4 regions of the Pseudoalteromonas aquimarina genome follow, and region 3 is predicted to be linked to each of the others. Evidence: predicted binding sites of a transcription regulator. Region 3 holds the regulator's gene; each other region holds the start of a gene.
What was found. The regulator FliA, encoded in region 3, starts transcription of late flagellar genes. The targets are predictions, from matches to a motif close to CTAAAGNTNNNNNNNNNNNNGCCGATA.
Positions count from the first base shown of each region.

Region 1 (6,140 bases), 140 kb from region 3:
TAGATATGAGTAACCCGGTAAACGCAGTACTATCGCACCACTTGCAACAATGCCATTAGGGTTTAGGAAAATACTTGCCAGCTCAATTTCAAAAGCGGCAAATTAACGCCTAATTTTTCCTACATATCTTGTTCAATAGAGTAGAATTCAATAATTGTGCCAAAAACTATTTTATAGTCATCAAAGATCATTAATTAGGTGAAGGAGTTTAAATTTTATTACTTTTCGATAGCATGCAAATGGACTCACTATTCAAACCTTAATAAACACTTACTATTTATAAAAATAAGCAATTGTTACCCCGGTGAAAATCATTATTGCCAATGAAGAAATAACATTTTAAACAATTTTTAAGTATTTATTTTCCGATACTAGATCAACTAAAAATTCTTTAACTCATTTTTAAGGTTTAGTTGCAAGTGTTAACAAAGAACAATTTCAATCAATAAAAAAGGGGCCAAGCGGCCCCTTTTAGAGATAGTGAAAGTAAGAGTGAAATATAGCGATGTCAAAAAACTTGTTTTATACTTGGTACTATATTTGCTTAATTAATTTTAGTACGAGATACCTGCATGGTGTCTTATACTTACTTGTTTGGATATTTTAGCAGTTGCCTCCGCTTTAAATATCCCTTTTAATGCCCTTGCCTATTACCCCATTTAGCAAGGGCATTTTCATTATTAGCCTAGAAGGCTTAATGCTGCTTGAGGACGCTGATTAGCTTGACTCAAGATTGTTTGGCTAGCTTGTTGCAGAATCTGATTGCGTGTTAACGCCGCAGTTTCAGCTGCAAAATCAGCATCTTTAATACGTGATTTAGCTGCACTTAAGTTCTCAGCAATGTTTGACTGGTTTCGAATTGTAGATTGGAAACGGTTTTGTACCGCACCTAGCTCTGCACGTTTTTTGTCAACAACTGCAATCAGAGAGTCAACACCAGCTAGGGTCACTTGTGCATTTACTTGACTAGAAACACTAATTGCCGTTGCGATGAAAGATGCTGCAAATGTATCTGTAGTCAGCGCTGCACCACCGATATCTGATGCACCTTCTGCCAATGTTGATAAACGTTGACCTGTTACTGCACTTGCAACACCAGCAATACCCGACAGTGTGAAACCACCGTTAGCGCTTAAACTGTTAATAGCCGCAGTACCGCCTACATTCTGCATCGAAAAGCCGATTGTTTGAACTGCATCAGCACCAACTTGAAAACTTGCTTCATAGCTACCATCTAGTAAGTTTTGACCACCAAATGTAGTATCAGTTGCGACACGGTTAACTTCCGAAGAAAGCTGACGAATCTCTTCTTGAAGAGCTAAACGATCTTCATCTGTGTTTGAGCCATTTGCAGCTTGTTGCGCTAGGGTACGGATACGCTGAAACATACCAGTAATCTCATCCATTGCACCTTCAGCAGTTTGTGCAAGTGAAATACCATCGTTTGCGTTACGGTTACCTTGATTTAGACCGTTGATTTGCGATTGCAGACGGTCAGAAATCTGAAGACCAGCAGCATCATCTGCTGCACTATTGATACGAAGACCTGATGATAAGCGCTGAAAAGATTGATCTAACGCTGTACCTGAATTCATTAATTGACGTTGAGCGTTTAATGAACTTACGTTTGTGTTTACATAAAGTGCCATGACTCATTCTCCCGAAGTAAAATAACTTACTTTCAAATCTCAAATAAACTGATATTGGTTTGACTGTTTTGTCTTGCTCAATATCTCTAAGTTATTTTTGTTATCGGGCGGAAAAAATTTTCCTTTAGGTTATTTTTTAACTTTTTTTGTTTAATTTCATAAAGTTAAAAAACATTAAAAGAAGGGCTAACTAATATATCGACAGTTAGTTTATATACTTTAAAGCTTTTTAGTAAATTTAATAATAAGTAGCAAAAGAAAAGCGGTAAAACCGCTTTAATAAATATTATGGGGCAAAATTTTATCGTATGTAATCGAATAGTGACAACTGTGTTAAGCGGCCAAAAGTTGCCTGTGAAGCCTGTAATGCAGTTTCCTCTTTAGTGAGTTCTGATATTGCTGCAGCCATATCAAGCTCTATCAAATTTGCTTTGGATTCTTTATGATTAATATTGATATCGGCTGTTGAGCTTAAAAGTCGTTCGGCAACGTTCAAACGTCCACCTAAGTTTGCTTGAGTTATGGATACTTGATTTTGAGCATTAGTTAAACCTGTAATGCCATTTGCTAAATATTCATGATATTGATCGTTTGACAAACCAGGAGTCGTTAGACCATTAATAAGCTCTTCCAAAGTATTCAGCATATTTTTCTTTTCAGGCGCTGCTAATGTAAAATCAGCAGTCCCCGGTGCGCCCCCCGATAAACTGATTTCCATGCCCTGAAACTTGATTGTATCTCCAGTAAAACTTCCTGAACCGACAGGCGTACCACCCAAAGTTATCGCATATGTATCAGGTGCACCTGCAGAGACTGTAACTTGGAGGTTATTATTTGCAGGTACAAGAGGGTCATAATTTGCTTTATGAAAGGAATCAAATTGAGCTTGTTCCTTCACAAAAACTGAGCCCCCTGTAATACTACCTCCTACCGTTGGCGTATTTGTGTTTACATTTAAACGCGCATCTACATTTTCAAATGCATCTACGCCATTATCGCTAGAACGAAGTGTAACACCCACCGCCAACTGCATTTCATGATTACCTTGGTCACCTTGATAATCATAAGTACCGGTTGCACCATTAAAAACATATGTTTGATTACTATCTTGAAATCCTGAGAATATAAATTTGCCATCCTCCGATTTAGCATTCATTAAATCATATAGAGTTGCTTGAATTGATTTCATTTCTTCAGCAATTGTTTCTCTGTCTTGCTCTGATAGAGCGCCATTACCAGCTTGGATGGTTAATTGATAACCTCGCTGCAAAGAAGTTTTAATATTCTGTAAAACACTTTCTTCAGTTTGAAGCTTACTTGTTAAATAACTATTGTTTTTCTGGAATTGGTCATTTATTTCAATTCTCTCACCAAATAATAATGCTTGCGCAGAAGCGGCAGGATCATCAGAAGGTGTTAAAATACGTGTTTGTGTCGAGACCTTCTCTTGTGCAATAGCAACCTTCTGCTGATTATCTAAAATTTTATCAAGGTTATTTTGATACATTATGTTGTTTGATAAACGCATTTAAATTACCTCGCTGCATTCAATATAGTGTCAAAAACTGTTCTGGCTGTAGATAGTATTTGAGCAGCGGCAGAATAAGATTGTTGAAATCTTAAAAGGTTTGCGGCTTCTTCATCTAAATTCACACCAGAAATTGACTCATACCAAGCATTCGATTGATTCGCTAAAGCTTCAAAAGCCACTTGATTTGTTTTTGCTGAAGACGTTCTAATACCTACATCCGTTATTAAATTGCCGTAAGCTTCATTCAACTTCGTCAAATTGTCACCACCCGGTGAAGATTGAATATTAGCGCGTACCAATTCTTTATCTTGTAACCCTGCAAGCATTAAACCATTACGGTTGTCATCAAAACCATTAGTATTAAATTCAACCGTGAATGTATCCCCTGCATTAGGAACGCCTTCAATATTAAAATCAAAACCATAAGCGTTATAAGGTGCCCCAGCCTGATTTAACACATTATCGTAAGGTGGAGTAAGTACCACAGTAGTCGTTACTGCAGGTGTTCCATCCGTTATATTAAACTCATTTGGATTACCCGTTTTAGTAATCGTAATAGGACCATTTGTTAGCGACGGAGGTGGGCCTACGGTAAAGCCCGCAGCACTTGTATCTGTAACAATACTAGATGAAATACTACCCGTGCCTTGGTTATTAATATTATTACTAGTACGTATTGGCGAAGCCAATGCCAAATCTTCTGGACGATTAGTCGCTAGTTGAATATTGGTTGAAGCATCTGAATTTAACTTCAACTCAAATTGGTCACCAATATTTGCACCCGCAGTTAAATTAATTTGCAGGCCAAACAACTCACCTCCAACTGCAGTCGAGGAATCCGCTTGTCCGGCGACAATACTGGCAACAATTGGGGTTCCTGTAGGGTCACCATATTTATCGAGTGCCGACACAGTGATTTGATTTGCCGCAGTATATTCAATTAGGAAATCGGATGCCGGAATTTCGCTGCCTTTGCCTGGTTCGAGTGTGCCAGTCAGTTGAGCGGTCCCTGTATTTGCAGCAAAAGCATAAGCGCCTGCCGTTGGAATAGTGAATAAATCACCACCCAACTCGCCGTCAGCATCTAAACCTAGCCTATTTTGCTGATTAAATGCATCAGCCATTGCCAAACTAAGCTGGCCTAACTTATTTTGTGAAGGTATCAAAATATCTTCGCGATAAGCTAAAAGACCACCTATTTTGCCCTTTAGTAAACTGGTATTTACTTCTAGCGGAATTGCTTTGCCTGAATCCACATCTAATTTTAGATCTTTGAAGTTTGGATCAGGATCACCAGATAATGAGAATAAATTAAACGAACCATTTTCCATCACCACAGCTTCACCAGTGCCCATAAACACTAATTTTTCACCATTTGGTCCATCAAGCGTTTCAATATCAATATATTCTGCCAGCTCTTTAATCGCTAGGTCACGCTGATTAATCGTGCTATTGAGTGCACTGCCATCCGGACCAGAAGAGCCAGATGCAATAGCTAGGTTTAACTCACTAATTTTAGAAATAAGGCCATTGGCTTCATCGGCATAAATTTCCAATTGGTCATTCACAATCGTTTTTTGGTCAAAAACAATGCCCGATAAACGACCTAATTGATCAATGTAACCTTGCGCATCGTTAAAAAACAAACTGCGGCTAACGGTTGATGATGGTTGATTTAAACTTTCTTGTAATGAACTAAAAAGTGAATTTATGCTAGTCGATAAACTATTTGATTCTTCTGCAAACAAACTATCTACACGCGCAGATTCATCAACAAACTGATTAAAGAAAGCAAGGTTTGAAACATCGCGATTTAACTGCTGCTGAGCAAAATCATTTACTAAACGAAACGTCTGCCCAAGACCCACTTGGTTATCGAACAATGTTCTATGCTCGGTGCGTTCACGAACATATCCCTCAGTATTAACATTGGTAATGTTTTTACTGGTCGTTTGTAGCAGCTCTGAACTAGCACGAACCCCAGAGTTAGCAATATTAAGTAGATTAAAAGACATTAGTTACTGCCTCCTAAACCTGTTATCGAACTTTTCATAATATCCTTTACATTCATTCCAGCAGCGACAGATTTAATCGCATCATGAAATTCACTTCTGTTTAGTACATTAATTATTTTATTTGCGTAATTTGGGTCGGTTGCGTAACCCGCTTTTTGCAACTCGCTAAGATATTCAGTGGGGTTGTCAGTGGTTTTTAATGCAGATCGGTAACGCGGGTTCTGCTGTAAGAAATTAACAAAGTCATCAAAACTCTCTGCAATACTGTTATAGGCTCTGAAGTTAGACTGTTTTTTAACTGCAACACCATCTTCAAATTCAAGCGATGCTTTAGCGGCCTTATCACCTTGCCATGATTTATCTGCTTTAATATTGAAAAAGTTATTAGAGCTTTGCCCGTCACTTTTAGTAATAACATGTTTGCCCCACCCTGTTTCTAATGCCGATTGCGCAAGCATAACAGCAGGGCTTAAACCAATTTTCTCAGCAGCTTGTTTCGCATGTTGCCAAAGTTCTGACACAAATGACTGCTCACTTTCAATTGGCTTTGTATCCGCCGAGCTTGTAGTCGTTTCATCTGGGATAGCTTTCACTCTACTTGACTTAGAAACCTGAGGTGCAATCTGACTTGGCGCAAATAAACTTGCAGGTGTGTATTTTCCTGGTGTTGGCGAAAGCTGTTCAACAATAATATCTGCAAGGCCTAATGCCCCGCTTTGTGATAGCTCCATCGATAGCTGCTGATCATGCATATCACGATAAAACTTAACACTACTTGCATTAAATGGGCTGTCTTCATCTTCAAATGCTTCATTTGCTTTACGCATACTTTTAAACAGCATTTGCGTGAAGATTGATTCAAATTGCGCAGCAACCTGTTTCAATGCCTTTTTATCAGGATCGCCTTGCAACGCTTCTTTCCTAAGTGAGTTTAAGTTACTCAGG
Region 1 covers NZ_JBMMUG010000002.1:226,011-232,150, forward strand. Annotated here, with positions in the region: gene AAEU29_RS05970 (flagellin N-terminal helical domain-containing protein) at 681-1,649, opposite strand; gene flgL (flagellar hook-associated protein FlgL) at 1,951-3,177, opposite strand; gene AAEU29_RS05980 (FlgK family flagellar hook-associated protein) at 3,183-5,195, opposite strand; gene flgJ (flagellar assembly peptidoglycan hydrolase FlgJ) at 5,195-6,140, opposite strand, start outside.
Region 1: AAEU29_RS05970 (flagellin N-terminal helical domain-containing protein) is a predicted target of FliA. The motif match lies at 1,751-1,777, and genes of this name have one in related genera.

Region 2 (6,140 bases), 150 kb from region 3:
ATTTTGATCTGCAATTTGTTGAATAAGTGCGCTCGAATTTGCATCATGATGCGCTGTGAATAACGATGTTGTATTTAATTTACGGTTAATATCTGGTTTTGTGTTAAACAAATGACTGAATTGATTTAAATGGTTAACTAATTTGTTGCTGTAGGCTTTTGGCAGTTCAAAAATTTGGCCGTAGGTCGCTTGCTCAGGAAATTTAAAACCGGCTCTGGTAATTGCAATGTTCTTTTTGAGCGATGAATTTTGGCAGGTTTCACTGTCGTCTAAAATATCCAAACGCAAGGTGATTGATAATGTATCTGATGACTGGAGTTCGTCAATTACTTCAATTTGGTCGATTGCGCCATGAGAAGATATTTGCGTGGTTGGCGTTTGCCAAATACCATTGATAACTTGTTGTAAGCTATTAACTTGGGCACCAGAAAAAAGCAGTGCTTGTTGAATGGCATCTTCGGTTGCCATTAATCTTGCTTGCTCAATATCACCATTCCTAATTTTGGCTTGTCCTGTCGATTCATACCAAACAGCATGACTTGAAAAACTCACAAATATCAGCAGTGCGATTAAGCGCATAGTTAATGTCTCTAGAAAAATAGTGATTTTTAACATTCAATTTCTATACCAAACTTCAACTGGCTTAAAAATTGCTTCAAAGGGTTTAGATACCTATATGATGGTGATAAGCATGTCGAAACATTTTTTACAAACAACGATTATTTCAAGCGTTTTATTGCTTGCAGGTTGTAGTCAATTATTTGATAAACATATTGAATACGAATATCAAAAACCTGATAGTTTTCCGGTATTACATGCTGTTGGTTATGCTCCAATAAGTTTACAACCAGGTGCAACTGAAGAGCAAAAAGCGATTATGGCAATGAAGGCTTCAAAACTAGAGGCCTATCGAGAACTCGCTGAACAAGTGTATGGGCAAAAAGTTGACGCACAGACAAATGTTCAAGGTATGGTTGCTAGTAACGATACATTAAAAGTTCGGGTTCAAGGAGTTGTGCGTGGTGCTAAAGTCACTAAAAGTTATGCTGTAGGTGATACCTATGCAACTGAGGTTGAGCTTGATATGAAGCTAGTACATGATCTCTATATTGGTCAAACAAAACCACGAAGCGTAAAAAAAGTGACCTACTTTTAATTGTTGGTCACTTTCATTTCAGAAGATTTAAAATCTTAAGCTTTTAATCCACGGGCAATAGGATTAGGTAGAGAGATAGATTTACCCGTTTTATCGTATCCTGATTGGTTTTTACCAAACAAAATATCTTTTAACTTTTGCGACGCAAGTTGACTTTGATTTGCCGCAACTTGGTTCACATCATTTTGCTTTTTACATTCTGCAAGTGACTGATTAATTTTACTTATCATTTCTTGATAAGTTGCAACATCAGTACCTGCTTGCTCGAAAAATTTAGCAATATGTTGATCTCGCTGTTGAATTGAACGCAGCGATTCTACTTTTTTTTCCACAACAGATATTAATGATTCATGATCGCGTGACACAATTGCATCTAGCTCTTGTGTTAGTAGTTGAGCCATTTCATTCAGCTCATCTAGTTGTTGCGATAATATCTGTTCTAAATTCATTCGTTATCGGCCAAAAAGTTTAAATTCTAATTTATTGATGTTTTCAGCAAGTTTTTCAGCGTCAATTTTGTATTCACCATTAGCAATTGCTTTTTTAAGCTCATTTACTTTCTTTTGGTCAACACCTGATGCTTGTTCTGCTTTTTCGTTAAGCTTTTTCAATTGTTGAGCCTGTGGCGTAATGCTAACAGAGTCACTAGTTGCTTTTGCTGTTGCAGTATTTACTTGCACCTGCTTGTTTGCTGATTCAGTTGCTTGTTGCTTGGTACTTTCAAGCCTGACATTAGCTTGGCTGTTTGAGCCTTGATTTATCTGATTAACCATGACATTTCTCTCTACTAAGATTTCTCATCCTAGTTATCGGCATATAAGGTACAACCTTTAATAAAAAAATGGATATTTTTTTAAATTTTATAACCTATTATTTAACCTGAATTTTATCTTTTAGTACAGTGTTAAATAATCACTTTAACTTGTTGAGCATTGGTTACTTGGGCTTGTATTTTCTTGCCTGACTTTACATTTTTAATTGCAATATTGTCACCCACTCGGCCATCTTCCAAAGCTTCTCCTAGAGTTTTAATTGTCATACCTTTAAAACTTGCAAGAATAGTTACCTTATCACCTTTGCAGACATTGCATATGTAATTGTAGTTAATAGATTGGCCAGCGCGAACATTTCGTTTACTGCGTCCACCAATTAAAAATTGTTTAGATTTATATTGGTTAGAACGTGAAAGATGTTTTGCTACTTTTTTGGTCGCGAGATGTTGGGCTGTAATTTTCTGGCCTTTACTGATCCCTTTTGCAGCCGTAATAACTTCAACCAGCTCCAATTGACGTGTATAAACGAATACTTGCCAAGAATTTTGATCTAAACACTTAATTTTTATAGTAGATTGCCGATTATTATCTATAGGGTTTGCAGCACTTAACTGAAGTGGTGTGTCGCAATCACGTGTTTCGATACGTGAATCGAGAGGTAATGCAGTAATTGAAAGCTCTGAATTAGTCATTTCTGAGCTGTTTGCTTGCACTTGTTGACTGACAAAATCAATCGCCATTTGTTGCAACTCTAATTTTGTATATGCTTTTGCTTTGAGTGAAGTCATAGCAAGAGACGCAATTTGTATTAAAATGAATAAATACAGGTTTTTTTTAAACAAACTCATAATGTTTCGACTATGCTTTATGGGTAAAACAAGGTATAACTTCACAGTGTCAAAATTATGGCACGATGTCGTTATACGGTAGTACAATAACAAAGAAGCAAGAAGTATACCCTTTCATTGCTTCAAGTTAGGAGATTGAAATGGCAGGCATTTTAGATTCGGTTAATCAGCGAACGCAGCTCGTAGGCCAAAATAGACTTGAGTTGTTGCTGTTCAAATTAAAAGGCAGGCAACGATTTGGTATCAACGTATTTAAAGTACGTGAAGTTTTACAGTGTCCTAACTTAACGGCAATGCCAAAATCAAACCATTTTGTGAAAGGTGTGGCGCATATACGCGGTCAAACCATTTCGGTTATTGACCTTTCACTTGCGATTGGCGGGCCAGGAATTCAAAACACCAAAGACTGTTTTATTATCATCACTGAGTATAACCGCTCAGTTCAAGGCTTTTTGGTCGATTCAGTTGAACGTATTGTTAACATTAATTGGGAATCAATTATGCCACCGCCATCAGGCTCTGGCAGATACTCATATTTAACTGCGGTTACTGAAATTGAAAAAGAGTTGGTTGAGATTTTAGATGTAGAGAAAATCCTTAATGAAATCTGTCCGGTAAATACGGAAGTTAGCGCAGAGTTACTTGCTGACGGTGAAATGCAAAAAGACTTAGGCGAACGTATCGTATTTATTGCGGATGATTCAACTGTAGCCCGAAACCAAGTAAAAAGAGCGCTTGAACCTCTTGGGGTGCAAACTGAAGTTGCAAAAAATGGCCGTGAAGCATTAATTAGGCTGAAAGAAATTGCCGAAAAAGACTGTCAGAGTGTTGTAACTGAGCGAGTAGCGTTATTGATTTCAGATGTTGAAATGCCTGAAATGGATGGCTATACGTTAACAGCAGAATTAAAAGCAGACCCTCGAACTGCACCACTTCATGTGATATTGCACACCTCATTAAGTGGGGTGTTTAATCAGGCAATGGTTGAAAAAGTAGGTGCTGACGATTTTATTGCGAAATTTAACCCAGATGAATTAGCAACTGCGGTTAAAAAGTGGGTTCATGAAGCGTAGACCAGCGAGTAATAAATTTGAACAAAGATTTAGATGATAGAGAATATCAGCAGTTTAGAAGCTTTTTAGAGCAGCAATGTGGTATTGTGCTAGGTGACAATAAACAGTACTTAGTTAAAAGTCGTTTAGCGCCATTAATGGCTCGTTTTGAAGTTGGTTCTTTGTCTGAATTAGTTACTAAAACATTGAGTCCACGTGAGCGGCAATTACGTGCAGCCGTTGTTGACGCAATGACAACTAATGAAACGTTATGGTTTAGAGACAGTTATCCTTTCGAGTTATTGAAAAACAAATTATTCCCTGAATTAGCAGAGTTACGCCGACCTATTAAGATTTGGTCGGCGGCAAGTTCTTCTGGTCAAGAACCTTATTCAATTGCAATGAGCGCGGCTGAATATAAGCAGATGAAACCCGGTGCTCTAGCGGGAGTGAATATTGTAGGGACGGATATTTCAAATACCATGCTCGATATTTGTAAAAATGCTGAGTATGACTCTTTGGCATTAGCTCGCGGGCTTTCACCAGAGCGAAGACGTAAGTTTTTTACCGATTCGGGTCATGGTATGGCAAGAGTAAATGATGATATCAAGCGAATGGTCAATTTTCGCCATTTAAACTTACTTGATTCTTATGCCTTAATGGGTAAATTTGAAATCATTTTTTGCCGTAATGTATTAATTTATTTTTCACCTGAAGTGAAAGCTAAGATCATCAAACAATTCCATCAAGCACTTAATCCAAAAGGATATTTGTTTTTAGGTGCATCTGAATCTATGACCGGGCTAAGCGATGATTTTGAAATGATCCGCTGTAACCCAGGCATTATTTATCAAAAAAAATAACACCACGAACTAGTGCTGGCTTACTAATTGCATAACTTCTTCAAAGTCACTTTTTTGGAGAAGTTATGGCTATCAGTTTTGACAGAGCATTAGGTATACATCCGCAAGCAACACTTGCTCGTTCTCAAAGAGCAGAGGTGTTAGCAACTAATATTGCTAATGCAGATACGCCTAACTACAAAGCGCGCGACATTGATTTTTCAAAAGCTCTCGAACAGGCTAAATCGAGTCAATCTAAGCGCCTTGTAACCACTCACGAAAAACACTTCGATTTATCAATTAACAGTTTAGAGAGTAACACGCTATACCGTGTACCTAACCAACCTGACACTGGTGATGGCAACACGGTAGATATGCAACTTGAACGAGGTAAATATGTTCAAAATGCAATGGAATACCAAGCGAGTATTAATTTTCTAGGTGGCAAGTTTAAGGGCTTGAAAAAAGCACTTGGCGGTCAAGGAGCATAATTATGAGTTTGTACAACGTATTTAATATTTCTGGTACGGGCATGAGTGCGCAATCGGTTCGATTGAATACGACAGCCAGTAATTTATCAAATGCAAATACTGTAAGTTCAAGTGCAGATGAAACATATCGTGCAAGGCATCCTATTTTTTCAGCTGAACTTAGTAAAGCTGTTAATGCGCAACAAGGGGAAGCTGTAGGCGTTAAAGTGCTGGGTATTGTGGAAAGTGATAAGCCACTTAAACGAGAGTTTAATCCTGAACATCCATTAGCTGACAAAGATGGCTTTATTTATAAACCAAATGTCAATGTCGTTGAGGAAATGGCAAATATGATTTCTGCTTCACGAAATTATCAAACCAATGTTCAAGTAGCAGATGCCGCCAAGCAGATGTTGTCTCGTACATTGCGTATGGGTCAGAACTAATAGGGGATGACGATGACAACTAATGTATCTAATGATAGCTATATCGACTCATTAAAATGGCAAACACCTTCGGGAGTGCCAGACCCGAATAATAATGACCAGCTAACTCAGTCAGACTTTTTTGCATTGCTGACACAGCAATTATCTTATCAAGATCCGACAAAGCCTGCAGATAATGACCAAATGATTGCGCAAATGACAAGCTTTTCAATGGCGGATGGTATTAGCCAATTAAATGCAAATTTTGAAAGCTTTGCATCTTCAATGACATCAAATTCAGCGCTTCAGGCATCAACCCTTGTCGGTAAAGATGCTTTAGTACCTTCTACAGTTTTGGAACTGAGTGACGGTAAGCCTTCCAAAGGCAGTGTTGCACTTGATACTGCTGCTCATGATGTCACAGTAAAAATTAAGAATGAAGCTGGTGAAGTAGTTCGTACCCTTGACATTGGTTCAAACGCTGCAGGAGCAGTTAAGTTTGAATGGGATGGCAAAGACGAGAGCGGAAATCCATTGCCACCTGGCAATTATGCGATGACCGCAGAAGGTCGTG
Region 2 covers NZ_JBMMUG010000002.1:237,377-243,516, reverse strand. Annotated here, with positions in the region: gene AAEU29_RS06060 (flagellar assembly protein T N-terminal domain-containing protein) at 1-615, opposite strand, end outside; gene AAEU29_RS06055 (LPP20 family lipoprotein) at 692-1,156, shown strand; gene flgN (flagellar export chaperone FlgN) at 1,192-1,605, opposite strand; gene flgM (flagellar biosynthesis anti-sigma factor FlgM) at 1,609-1,929, opposite strand; gene flgA (flagellar basal body P-ring formation chaperone FlgA) at 2,061-2,777, opposite strand; gene AAEU29_RS06035 (chemotaxis protein CheV) at 2,918-3,850, shown strand; gene AAEU29_RS06030 (CheR family methyltransferase) at 3,868-4,692, shown strand; gene flgB (flagellar basal body rod protein FlgB) at 4,758-5,162, shown strand; gene flgC (flagellar basal body rod protein FlgC) at 5,165-5,587, shown strand; gene AAEU29_RS06015 (flagellar hook assembly protein FlgD) at 5,600-6,140, shown strand, end outside.
Region 2: flgM (flagellar biosynthesis anti-sigma factor FlgM) is a predicted target of FliA. The motif match lies at 1,964-1,990, and genes of this name have one in related genera.

Region 3 (6,140 bases):
CAAGTACAAGTTCGCCTACCATGTTCATTATCTGGTCAAGGCGTTTAGTGTCTACACGAACAGTTGTTTCCGCTGGCGGAGCAGTCGGTTTTGCTGGCGCCTTATTAGCTGCAGGTGCTGGTGCACTTGCTGCTGGTTTTGCAGGCGTAGCTGGCGCTGGAGCAGCAACAGGCTTTGCTGGTTCTGGTTTTGCTTGCTGAGGTGGAGGTGTTGGTTTTGACTCAACAGGTGTTGCTATTGCCTCAGTATTGAATGAATTTCCACTGGCTTTTGGCGCACTACCTTTACCGTGAAGTTCATCAAGTAATGCTTCAAACTCGTCTTCGGTAATGTCTTCATCGTCACCACTCGCTGCAACAGGCGCTGGTGTAGCTGGCGTTTCAACTTCATTAGTTGGTGCCGAACTAGATGCTTCAGCAGCACCTCCAAACGAGCCAGCACCGTGCAACTCATCTAATAGACTTTCAAATTCGTCGTCTGTAATTTCATCAGAGTCTGAAGTTGCTGAATCTGGACTCGATGTAGCTGCAGGGCCGTTTCCGGAACCATGGAGTTCATCAAGCAGACTCTCAAATTCTTCTTCAGTAATATCATCAACACTGCCTGAGCCGTCAGACGAACTTGTGTCATCAGCATCAAATAAAATATCTCCAAAAGGATCTTCTTCGATTGCCTCAGGTGCAGCTTCTTCTACTACTGGCACTGGTTCTTCAGCTACAACAGCTTGAACTTCATCAGCGCTTTCTGGTTGGCTTAAACGGTGTAATTCGGCAAGTAACTGAGGATCAGCCGGATCGGGCTGAGCACGATTTTGAATATGACCAAACATTTCATTAATGGTATCAAGTGCTTGTAAAATCACATCCATTAATTCAGCAGTAACTCTGCGTTTGCCTTGGCGTAATACATCGAAAATATTTTCCGCACCGTGACAGGCATCAACCAATTCCGTCATTGAGAGGAAACCTGCTCCCCCTTTAACGGTATGAAAGCCCCTAAATATTGCATTCAGTAGGTCAGCATCTTCTGGATTATTTTCCAATTCAACTAACTGTTCTGAGAGCAACTCTAAGATTTCACCGGCTTCGACTAAAAAGTCTTGTAAAATATCTTCATCGACATCAAAGCTCATGCATTTTTCTCCGATTAGAAGCCCAAACTAGATAATAGATCGTCTACTTCATCTTGACCTGAAACCACATCTTCACGTGCTTCAGCATTTATAATTGGGCCTTCAGCTACTTGGTCTAATTCACCATCAGCAACCATTTGTTGTTCTTGTTTTAGTGTCGTCTCAGGTGATTCTGCATGTTCAACAGGTGTACCAAACACCGTCAACATATGAATCAAACTTTCTTCGACCTCGCGCACTAGCTCAATTACGCGTCGAATAACTTGACCAGTTAAATCCTGATACCCTTGAGCCATCAGTACTTCGGTCATTAAACTATTCAATTCATCCGAGTTAGATTTTGCTTCTTCCATAAAGCCATTTAACTCATGACACAATACCTTAAACTCTCCCACCTTAAGGTCTCGAGTCATTAATTTATCCCATTTGGGTTTAATGTTATTGAGGCCAGTTTGGAGTTTATCGGCAATTGGCAAAGAAGCTTCAACTGCATCCATAGTTGTATTTGCAGCTTGCTCTGTCATTTCCATCACATAATTAAGACGCTCTTTAGCATCCGGGATGGACTCGGTTGTTAACGCCGACAACGTAGTATCTAATTGAAAGTTTTTTAATGAATCATGCAGTTGGCGAGTTAGCTTTCCTACCTCACCAAATAATTCATCTTGCTCAATTGCCGTAACTTGCTTTAACAGCTCTTGCGCTTGTTGTTGTTCACCATTTTCAAGAAACGCAACGAGCTGTTTAGCTTGTTCTAAGGTAATTTGAGGCGCAGCACTTGCTGACATAAACCTCTCCTTCCCAATTAGCCTAAACGCTCAAAAACTTTATCAAGCTTAGTTTTTAGCGTTGCTGCAGTGAATGGCTTAACAATGTACCCGTTAACACCGGCTTGTGCGGCAGCAATAATTTGTTCTTTCTTAGCTTCTGCTGTCACCATTAGCACAGGGATATGTTTAAGGCTGTCGTCCGCGCGAATTGCACGTAACAAGTCAATACCTTGCATACCTGGCATGTTCCAATCCGTAACTACAAAGTCAAATTCTTGATTTTGTAACATCGGCAACGCAGTACTTCCATCGTCCGCCTCTTGTACGTTTGTGAAACCAAGATCTCTTAACAGGTTTTTAATGATTCTTCTCATCGTTGAAAAGTCGTCAACTACAAGAATTTTCATGTTTTTATCCAAAATATCCTCCAGTGAGGTATGCACCTAATTGTTTACTTACTACTTTTATTCTATATCCAGTCATGGATTTTTGCTTTAAGGCGCACCATGGCCTGACTATGTATTTGGCTGACTCTTGATTCACTCACCTCAAGAATCAAACCGATTTCTTTTAAATTCATTTCGTCATTGTAGTAAAGCGACAGCACTAACGCTTCTCTTTCTGGTAAGGTTTGTATTGCCGTTACCAATGCTTTATTAAATTTATCTTGTTGAATATCAACTAATGGGTTTTGCTCATTGTTCCCAAGGCCTGCATCGATTACATCTTCATCAACACCTAAGTCCTCAATACCAATAATCTTACCATTACTTATATCCCTAAGAATATGATGGTACTCATCTATCGTAATATCAAGTTTTTCAGCAACTTCACTATCTTTTGGTTCACGACCTAGTTCGGCTTCTAACTTATTTATGACTGCAGCAACCTCTCGAGCATTTTTATGCACAGAGCGTGGCACCCAGTCCCCTTTACGAGTTTCATCAATAATCGCACCGCGAATACGAATACCAGCATAGGTTTCAAAGCTTGCGCCTTTAGTGCCGTCAAAATTCTTTGCAGCTTCTATCAGGCCTATCATGCCAGCTTGAATTAAGTCTTCAACAATCACACTCGCAGGTAAGCGCGCAAGAATATGATAGGCAATGCGTTTAACCAACGGCGTATGCTGTTCAACAAGATGAGATAATTGATTCTGGCTAGCATAGGCAGTGGTTCGTTTCATAGGCATTCCTAGTTGCTAACCAGTTTCTCGATAAAAAACTCAAGATGTCCCGACGGCTGATTCGGAACTGGCCAAGTCGCAGCCTTGCTTGCTAATGCTTTAAAAGCAATTGCCGCAGGTGATTTAGGAAATACATCTACAATGGTTTTTTGTTTACGAATCGCTTTACGAATATTTTCATCAAATGGCACTGTTGCCACTAACTCAAGTGATACATCTAAAAATCGGTCAGTTACTTTTGAAAGCTTGGCAAACAGTTCTTGGCCTTCTTTGAGGCTGCGCACCATATTTGCAACAATTTTAAACTTGTAAACACCATGCTCACGGCTTAAAACTTTAATCAATGCATAGGCATCAGTAATCGAAGTGGGTTCATCACACACAACAACAAGCACATCTTGAGATGCACGCGAAAAGCTAAGCACCATATCAGAAATACCCGCAGCTGTATCAACTACCAACACATCATAATGAGAATCTAATTCACCAAATGCACGAATAAGTCCGGCATGTTCAGAAGGTGTTAGTTCAACCATATTTTGTGAACCTGATGTAGCAGGCACAATTTTTACGCCGTAAGGACCTTCAACTAAGATATCTTCAAGGTCACATTCACCAGATAACACGTGTGATAAGTTTCGCTCAACACGTAAGCCAAGCATCACATCGCAGTTTGCTAAACCCAAATCGGCATCCAGTACCAGTACTTTTTGGCCTTGCTGAGCCATGGCGATTGCCATGTTAAGAGAAACATTGGTTTTACCAACTCCCCCTTTACCTCCAGTTACCGCAATTACTTTTACAGCCTTGTTATTGTTTGTCATTTTCCGCAGGCCACTAGCTTGATCTAATTCTGGGTTAATCATACATTCCTACTGCTTGATGCGCCATGCCTGATGCACGTCTTGCTTGCGCGTTTGTTCGTTTTGCATACAACTGCTGAGCTTTACTGACCAATTTTTCCGCATTTGCTACACGGATGTCCTCTGGCACACGTTGACCATTGGTAAGATAGCCTATTGGCAGTCGATTTTGAATGGCTACACTGATAATTTCACCTAAACTTAGACATTCATCAAGTTTTGTGAAGATACAACCACTTAACTGTACCTGTTTGAACTGCTTTATAGCTTCCTGCTGTACCTCTAATTGTGCCGTAGCACTCAAAACAAGGTAGCTTCGAATATCAACTCGACTATTTCGCATTAATGTATTCAGTTGCTCAGTCAAACGCAAGTCCCGTTGGCTCATTCCTGCTGTATCAATTAATACTAGACGCTTATTTCTTAAATGATAAAGAATTTCAGTGAGTTCTTCTGCATTTTTAACTTGCTTAACAGGGCAGCCAATTATGCGACCATAAGTCGATAATTGCTCATATGCGCCAATACGATAGGTATCGGTGGTGATCAGTGCAATATTGTTAGCGCCAAATTTTTGCGCTCCAAGCGCTGCAAGTTTTGCCACAGTGGTTGTTTTACCCACGCCCGTTGGACCAACCAAAGCATAAACTCCACCGCGACGTAAAATTTCATTATTTGCAGTGTAAAGTTGCTTGCTTAGCATATTGAGTGTTTCTTGCCATGCTTGACGCGGTGCAACGTCATCAGGAATAAAACATGCTAGTTGGTCTGCAACAGCTTCACTAATACCCATCCCTTTAAGGCGATCAAGTAATAACGCTCTAGTTGGGTCGCGACGTGCCATGTCTTCATTCATCAAGCCAGAAAGCTGATGCTCAAGTAACTGTCTAATAGAGGCCATTTCATCCCGCATCGCTTGCATTTCATGCGCTGCTTGTGGCTCTGAATTCATAGTTGTAGGTTGCTTTGCTTGATTAAACCCATTAAAAGATTCTTCTTGAGAAGAAGAAAATTTATCTTCATCAAACCAGTTGTGAGTCTGCTTTGCTGCTGGCTTATCATATTGAGGTGCTTTTTTTGCTTGGCGTTCGAGTAATGCTGATAAGCTATCAGCTACAGCAGCTTGCTTTTCAGGCTTTGCCATTTGTGGTTTAGGTTTTACAAACTGACTGTTAAATCTCGGCTTTTCTTCCGAAAGCTTTGGTGAAACAGGTGCACTTTGTACCGTTTTTTCATAATCAACAGCTGCCACAATTTCAATGCCATCAGCCATACGTTTGTTTGACATGATCACCGCATCAGGGCCTAATTCATGCTTTACTTCATTTAATGCTGTACGCATATCTTTTGCAAAAAAACGTTTAATTTTCATGTCAAACCTCACCTTGTCTTATTACTGTTGACCAACCGAGCAAACTATTTTTATCTGTTTTTCTTCAGGTACTTCCTGATATGACATCACACGCAGTCCTGGTAGGCTGTGTTTCACAAATCGTGATAACACACTGCGCAGCATACCCGATGTCAACAGTATTGAAGGTTCACCAGCCATTTCTTGGTTTTGATGGGCATCACCGAGAGAGTTTTGAAGTCTTTCTGCAAGCCCTGGCTCAATGCCAGCACCTTCATCACCTGCACTTTGAAGTGACTGATGCAACATCTGTTCCAACTCAGGCGCCAATGTAATGACAGGAATTTCAGAGGCGTTGCCAGCAACGTCTTGTACAATTAAACGACGTAGCGAAATACGCACTGCAGCCGTTAATACATCTGGGTCTTGGCTGCGCGGTCCATACTCAACCAAGGTTTGAACAATAGAGCGCATATCACGAATTGGCACACCTTCGTTCAACAAGTTTTGCAGAACTTTTACAATGGTAGTAAGCGGTAAAATGTCTGGTACAAGCCCTTCAATTAGACGTGGATGAGATTTGCCCAACATATCTAATAAGTTTTGCACTTCTTCATGCCCAATTAATAATGCGGCGTGGTTGTGAAGCAGTTGAGAAATGTGGGTAGCAACCACGGTTGCAGCATCAACCACGGTATAACCTAATGATTGCGCTTCATCTTTTTGCTCTGGTGCAATCCATACTGCATCCAAACCAAACGCAGGATCCTTTGTCGCAACACCTTTTACTTCGCCAAAAACTTGTCCCGGATTAATTGCTAATTCATTGTTATGCTTT
Region 3 covers NZ_JBMMUG010000002.1:90,513-96,652, forward strand. Annotated here, with positions in the region: gene AAEU29_RS05260 (chemotaxis protein CheA) at 1-1,132, opposite strand, end outside; gene AAEU29_RS05265 (protein phosphatase CheZ) at 1,147-1,920, opposite strand; gene cheY (chemotaxis response regulator CheY) at 1,938-2,321, opposite strand; gene AAEU29_RS05275 (RNA polymerase sigma factor FliA) at 2,372-3,088, opposite strand; gene AAEU29_RS05280 (MinD/ParA family ATP-binding protein) at 3,097-3,954, opposite strand; gene flhF (flagellar biosynthesis GTPase FlhF) at 3,947-5,323, opposite strand; gene flhA (flagellar biosynthesis protein FlhA) at 5,345-6,140, opposite strand, start outside.

Region 4 (6,140 bases), on a different contig from region 3:
TTGCCCAATCATCAATTGCTGAGCGAAACATGGTAATACTGCCAGCAAAAAATCCAATAAACAAAAATAGCCCTGCGACAATACCTGTCCAAGTGTGTACGTTTTGGTATGTCCTTAAAATATCGCTTTTGATTTTCATAGCGCACTCCTTAATACCATCCAAACGCCATAAATAACTAAATTTGCTAAACCCAGTTTGAGCCATGCCTGCTTGCCACTTCTAAACAAGTAAATCAGTGACAATACACACATCCAAATTGGTGCAACCAACCACATATTAAATTGCACTCGCCATAACGCGCGTTCATTTGAAATAGTTTGATTAACATTGTCTGGACCAAACCACGCAAATAGCGCAATTAAGCCATAGCTCAGCAACAGTCCAAGAAAAATACCCGCTAAGGTTTTAGACCACCAATCAGCTTGCATTTTGATTTGTTGCTTACCTGCATAATCACTCATTTGTTTTTCCTTTAGTTAAATGGGCGAACGTGGGAAGCAAAATAATGCTTAACATAATCACCATTAAGCTAATAAATATTGCTGCCGAAAGTGCATATTTAAGTGCCATAGTGGTGATTGCCACGATAATAAGCAGATAGGCAACAGGCCTTAATTGTTTAGGCCAAGTTTTGGCAAACACCATTTGATGTTTATTAGAAAAATACAACAACGCGACTGCTAACAGCATTATTGCTATTGGCAGCACAGAAAAATAATCCATTTTTGCCCCTTCGAGTGTTGTGAATAAGAGATAAGTTATAATTTACATGATAATCATTTGCATTTAGAATAGCGTTTTTTAACTCTACTTTCAATCTCTTATAAAAAGGAATTACCCCAAATGCCTAACGTTAAAACGATTGGTGATTTTAAACTACACACGCTTTCTTTACTTGTTTTAACTTCTTTGTACTCAACGGCTAGCAAAGCCGAAGATGATCAAACTCTCGAATCAATAGAAAAAATTATTGTGATTGGTGAAAAAGCAGACCGCACCTTAAAAGATACAGCTTCGAGTGTGTCAGTCATTGCAGAAGAAACACTGCGTTCATTACAACACATAACCATTAGCCAAGCGGTATCTGAAATTCCTAACGTGGTAACACTTACAGGCTCCGTACCGGATATTCGCGGTGTTACAGGCAATGGTTCTGCAAGTGGATTTAATGGCGTAACTGGTGGTGCTCGTGCGCGTGTTTCAACATCAATTGACGGTGTAACTGAACCCTTTATGGCTGATTTAACAGGCGACAGCGGCATTTGGGATATTGAACAAATCGAGGTGTTTCGCGGACCGCAATCAACAAATAACGGTCGCAATAGTTTAGGTGGTTTAATTTACATAAAAACCAAAGATCCAAGCTACGACTGGGAAGGTGCAGCAAGGTTAGGCTATCGCAATCAAAACCAATATGTTGACAGTTCATTTATGGTATCGGGTCCGTTAATTGATGAGCAACTGGCATTTCGCTTTACTGGGCAACTGCTTGATGGTGAATCATTTGATAACAGTGTTATTTACGATACGCATAAGCCAGATTTTGACTTAAACGAATTAAAAACGACCCGTATAAAAGCAAAATTATTATGGCAGCCAAGCGCTGTTAAAGATTTTTCAGCCTTAGTTACGCTCTCGGATAATCAAGAAAAAGGCGATAGCGGCCGAAAATACTACACTGCGGATGACCCGTGGAATTACATTCCAACTGGTCAACGTTATATGGATACCGACTCAACCACGTTAAGTGTAAAACTCGACTATCAGCTTTCAAATAGCATCGCATTTGATTTATTAGTAGCGGGTATGGATTATCAATGGGGCTTTGACAGCTACGATATGAATATTGCTAACCAGCAAAGCCTAACGGTAGATGAAGACAACCTAACACTTGATGGCAAAATGCGTTTTGGATTAAACAATGCACAATTTTATGGCTTTGTTGGCCTTGCCTACTTTGAACGTGAACAAGATTATCAAAGTATTGGTGGCTCAATTTACCATGGCCACGATGAAAGCGACTCTAAAGCCATTTATGGTGAAGCTAGCTTCGTATTTGCTGACGATTTTACCTTAATTGCAGGTGGCCGTGTTGAGCGTGAGTCACAGTATCGCGATTTTGTGATGGATCAAGCGTCAGTGCTTGACCAAGCAAATACCATTACCTTACCTAAACTGGTTTTACAGTATGCAATTTCAAACAACACAACGGCAACAGTAAGTGCGCGCAAAGGGTATAACGGCGCTGGCGGTGCACTGGATTGGTATGCTGGTGAATATTACTACTACGATTCTGAATCGGTAAATACGTTTGAAGCGGGTGTACGTTCAAGCCTTAACAGTGGCAATATCAACCTAAGTGCAAACCTCTTCTATAACGACTATTCAGACTACCAAGCAACTGACTATAACCGTCGAATTTCTAATATTGATACTGTTACAACATTTGGTTTTGAAGCAGAGGCAAGCGCAATGCTAACTCAAGACTTTAAAGTAAATGCAGGCCTTGGCTTAATGCGCTCTGAAATTAAAGACTCCAGCCCTGAGTACGAACATGTTAACGGCAATGAACTAAGCTCAGCGCCAGGCATTACTGCTAACTTAGGCGCAAGTTACTGGCTAACCGATGCTTTATCGGCGCAAGCATCAATTAATTATGTCGATGAATATTATGGTGAAATCACTAATAGTGAAGAGCGTATGGCGGGTAATTATAGCGTTGCCCGTGTGTCGCTAAATTACGAACTGGAAAACTGGATTATTAATGCGTTTGTTAACAACCTGACAGATAAACAAGCGACAACAGTGTTTGAGCCTGCGGGCAGACGCTACCCTGATGGTTACGCAGCAATTATTGACCCACGCACAGTTGGTGGTTCGGTAACTTATCGCTTCTAATTTAGCTAACTGTCTATCCAAAGTTAATATTAGTTAAGCAAAAGGCCTCATAGTAATGAGGCCTTTTTTGTATCAACTGTGGTTTATGTTTACTGTAAATCGATTGGTGTCGACTCTTTTGCCTTACCTTGCATAATTGAGATTTCAACACGACGATTTCGGCGGCGCGACTCGTCATCTACATTTGGCTCTATCGGCCTTGTATCTGCTCGGCCAATCACCACCATACGGCCTTTATCAAACGACGGTGCTTTTTGCATTTCAGTTGCTACTGCAACCGCTCGTTTTGCTGATAAATCCCAGTTATTGGTATACAGCTCATTACTTACCTGAAAATCGTCAGTATGACCTGATACTGTGATTTCACCTGGTACATCATTAAGTAATACTGCGATTTCTTGAATAATTGGCTTAAATTGCGGTTGTAAAAACGCACTGCCCGATGGGAATGAGCCATTTTCACGAATGCGAATAATAATTTGCTGCCCTAATGATTCAAGTTCAATTGCACCATCAATAATTTGTTGTTCAAGTTGCTGCGCTATTTTCTTCAGCAGCTCATTAGTTTTTTCTTGTTGTGCTTCACTGGCAGTTTCTTTTGAGGTACTTGATGATTCACCACCGCGACGATTACCGCGTTGCTCTTGCCTACCACCGGCACTGTCTTCTTCACCCGCTTGAAACTCCAACATTTGCTGAGTCATTTCAACGGTTTGCTGTTGAATGGTTTCAATTGGTGTAGGGTCAGGCTTACCAGGGCGAAATTCCATAGCGATTACACTGGTACCCTTTGGAATGTCTTTTACTTCGATTTTGTTTTGTACACCAAATGCAAACTTCATCGAGCCAGCAATTTGCTTGAATTTCAACACATCCATTTCTGAAAACGCTAATAATAATACGAAGAAGCACATTAAAAGCGACATCAGATCAGCAAAGGTGCCCATCCAAGCCGGCAGTCCGGGGGGCGGGCATTTACATTCTTCAGCTTCGTCCGACATAACTTACCCCTCGGTATCTACTGCACGTTTAGATTCAGCTAGGTAGTTTTTCAAAATACCTTCAATTACTTTTGGGTTTTGTCCATCTTGAATACCTAAAATCGCATCTAAGATAAGTTTTTGGTTTAATGCTTCTTCATCCTTACGGTTTTCAAGTTTAGCTTGAATAGGAATGGCAATTACGTTGGCAAGGAACGCACCATACAGGGTTGTTAAAAGAGCTACCGCCATCGCAGGACCAATCGCTTTTGGGTCATCCATGTTAGATAACATCGCAACCAGACCAATCAAGGTACCAATCATGCCCATTGCAGGGGCAACGTCACCCAGTGCTTTAAATAAACCAGCGCCGGCTTCGTGCCTTGTGGTAGTAAGGCTGATGTCTTTTTGTAGTGTAGCACGTACCACATCTGCGTCGTGGCCATCTACCAACATATCAATGCCTTTACGCATAAATTGATTGGGAATTTCTGCTTCTTCAAGCGCTAAAAAGCCCCCTTTACGGGCTGCATCTGCAAGCTCTACTGATTTTTCGATTAACTCTTCTGGCGCTTCAATTTTAAACATAAAGGCTTTGCCAGCCACTTTACCTATGCCAAAAAATTGCCCCATCGTGTAGTTTGAAAGCACTACGAATAATGAACCACAAAATACAATTAATACTGATGGCACATCGACAAACATGCCAAGATCACCACCCATTACCATTGCCATCACAATGAAACCGACTGCGCCGACAATGCCTATAACCGTTGCTAAATCCACTTTGACTCCCAGTTGTAATGCTTATAAACCAAGTTTGGGTTTTAAAATTTGAGGCTCAATATGCTTACTCAAAGGTAAGATATCGTAACTATTATAATAATTTACTTTTATTTATCGGCAAGCGCTAGCAAAGTATTAGTGAAATTATTTTGCCTATTTAACAAGTTAAATTGAATTAGCGAGTCAATAACCATAAAATTAGGCCTCTTTATTTTAATTGCGTGACAGGTATCCCATGGCGAGCAAAAAACCCGAGAATTTAAGCTTTGAAGAAGCCATTTCTGAACTTTCTACCATAGTGAATGAAATGGAACGCGGTGACTTGCCACTGGAAACAGCGTTAAAGCACTTTGAACGCGGCATAGCATTAGCTTCTGTCTCATCAAGTAAACTTGAACAAGCGCAACAAAAGGTGCAAATCTTGATGGGCCAAAATGATTCGGCCCAACTCGTCGATTTTAACCAATAGGCTGTCAATTGAACTCTATTGAAACAATTATTTCTGCGTATTTACCACGTATAGAAAAAAATCTCAGCGAACTCACACCAAACACGCTCGAAAGTGACGAAAAACTCGTTGCAGCGTGTCGCTATAGCTTATTAAATGGCGGCAAGCGACTACGCCCAATTTTAGTGTATTTAACCGGTGAGCTATTCGCTGCTAAAGATGAAGATTTAGATCGCATCGCCTCTGCCATTGAATGTATTCATAGCTATTCATTGGTGCATGACGATTTACCCGCAATGGATGATGATGATTTACGCCGCGGCCGCCCCACTTGTCATATTGCATTTGATGAAGCGACCGCTATCTTAGTAGGTGATGCTCTACAATGCCTTGCGTTTGAAACCATAACCGAAGCGCCATTTGTAAGCACATCAGCACAAAACCAATTGAAAATTGTGCATACTTTGGCGAATGCATCTGGCTTAGTAGGCATGTGTGGCGGACAAGCCCTTGATATAGCTGCAACCGATTCAGTGATTTCCCTTGCACAACTGGAACGTGTTCATAAGCTAAAAACAGGGGCACTATTAAAGTCAGCAATTACTATGGGCGCACTTGCAGGTAATGCAAGTGAGATAGAAATTGCGGCGTTAGCGCGTTATGCTGAATCAATTGGCCTTGCCTTCCAAGTGCAAGATGACATTCTTGATATTGAAGGCGATACGCAGACGTTAGGCAAACCGCAAGGTTCAGACCTTGAAGCAAATAAAGCCACATACCCTGCACTACTGGGATTACAAGGCGCAAAAGAAAAAGCGCACTCGCTTGTGAACCAAGCAATTGATGCTTTGTCAGAAATAGACGCCGATACAGGTCGACTCAAAGCCATTGCAGAATATATAATTGCTAGAGATCACTGATCCCTAGTGCGCCAAATAACTTACAACAATAAATTGGCGACTTATTTTTAGGATAGAATTTAAAACATCATGACATTTGATAGTAGCAAGTATCCGTTATTAAGCTT
Region 4 covers NZ_JBMMUG010000006.1:20,859-26,998, forward strand. Annotated here, with positions in the region: gene AAEU29_RS15260 (PepSY-associated TM helix domain-containing protein) at 1-139, opposite strand, end outside; gene AAEU29_RS15265 (hypothetical protein) at 136-462, opposite strand; gene AAEU29_RS15270 (hypothetical protein) at 455-724, opposite strand; gene AAEU29_RS15275 (TonB-dependent receptor) at 845-2,899, shown strand; gene AAEU29_RS15280 (flagellar motor protein MotB) at 2,989-3,900, opposite strand; gene pomA (flagellar motor protein PomA) at 3,904-4,665, opposite strand; gene xseB (exodeoxyribonuclease VII small subunit) at 4,901-5,134, shown strand; gene ispA ((2E,6E)-farnesyl diphosphate synthase) at 5,161-6,033, shown strand; gene dxs (1-deoxy-D-xylulose-5-phosphate synthase) at 6,103-6,140, shown strand, end outside.
Region 4: pomA (flagellar motor protein PomA) is a predicted target of FliA. The motif match lies at 4,778-4,804, and genes of this name have one in related genera.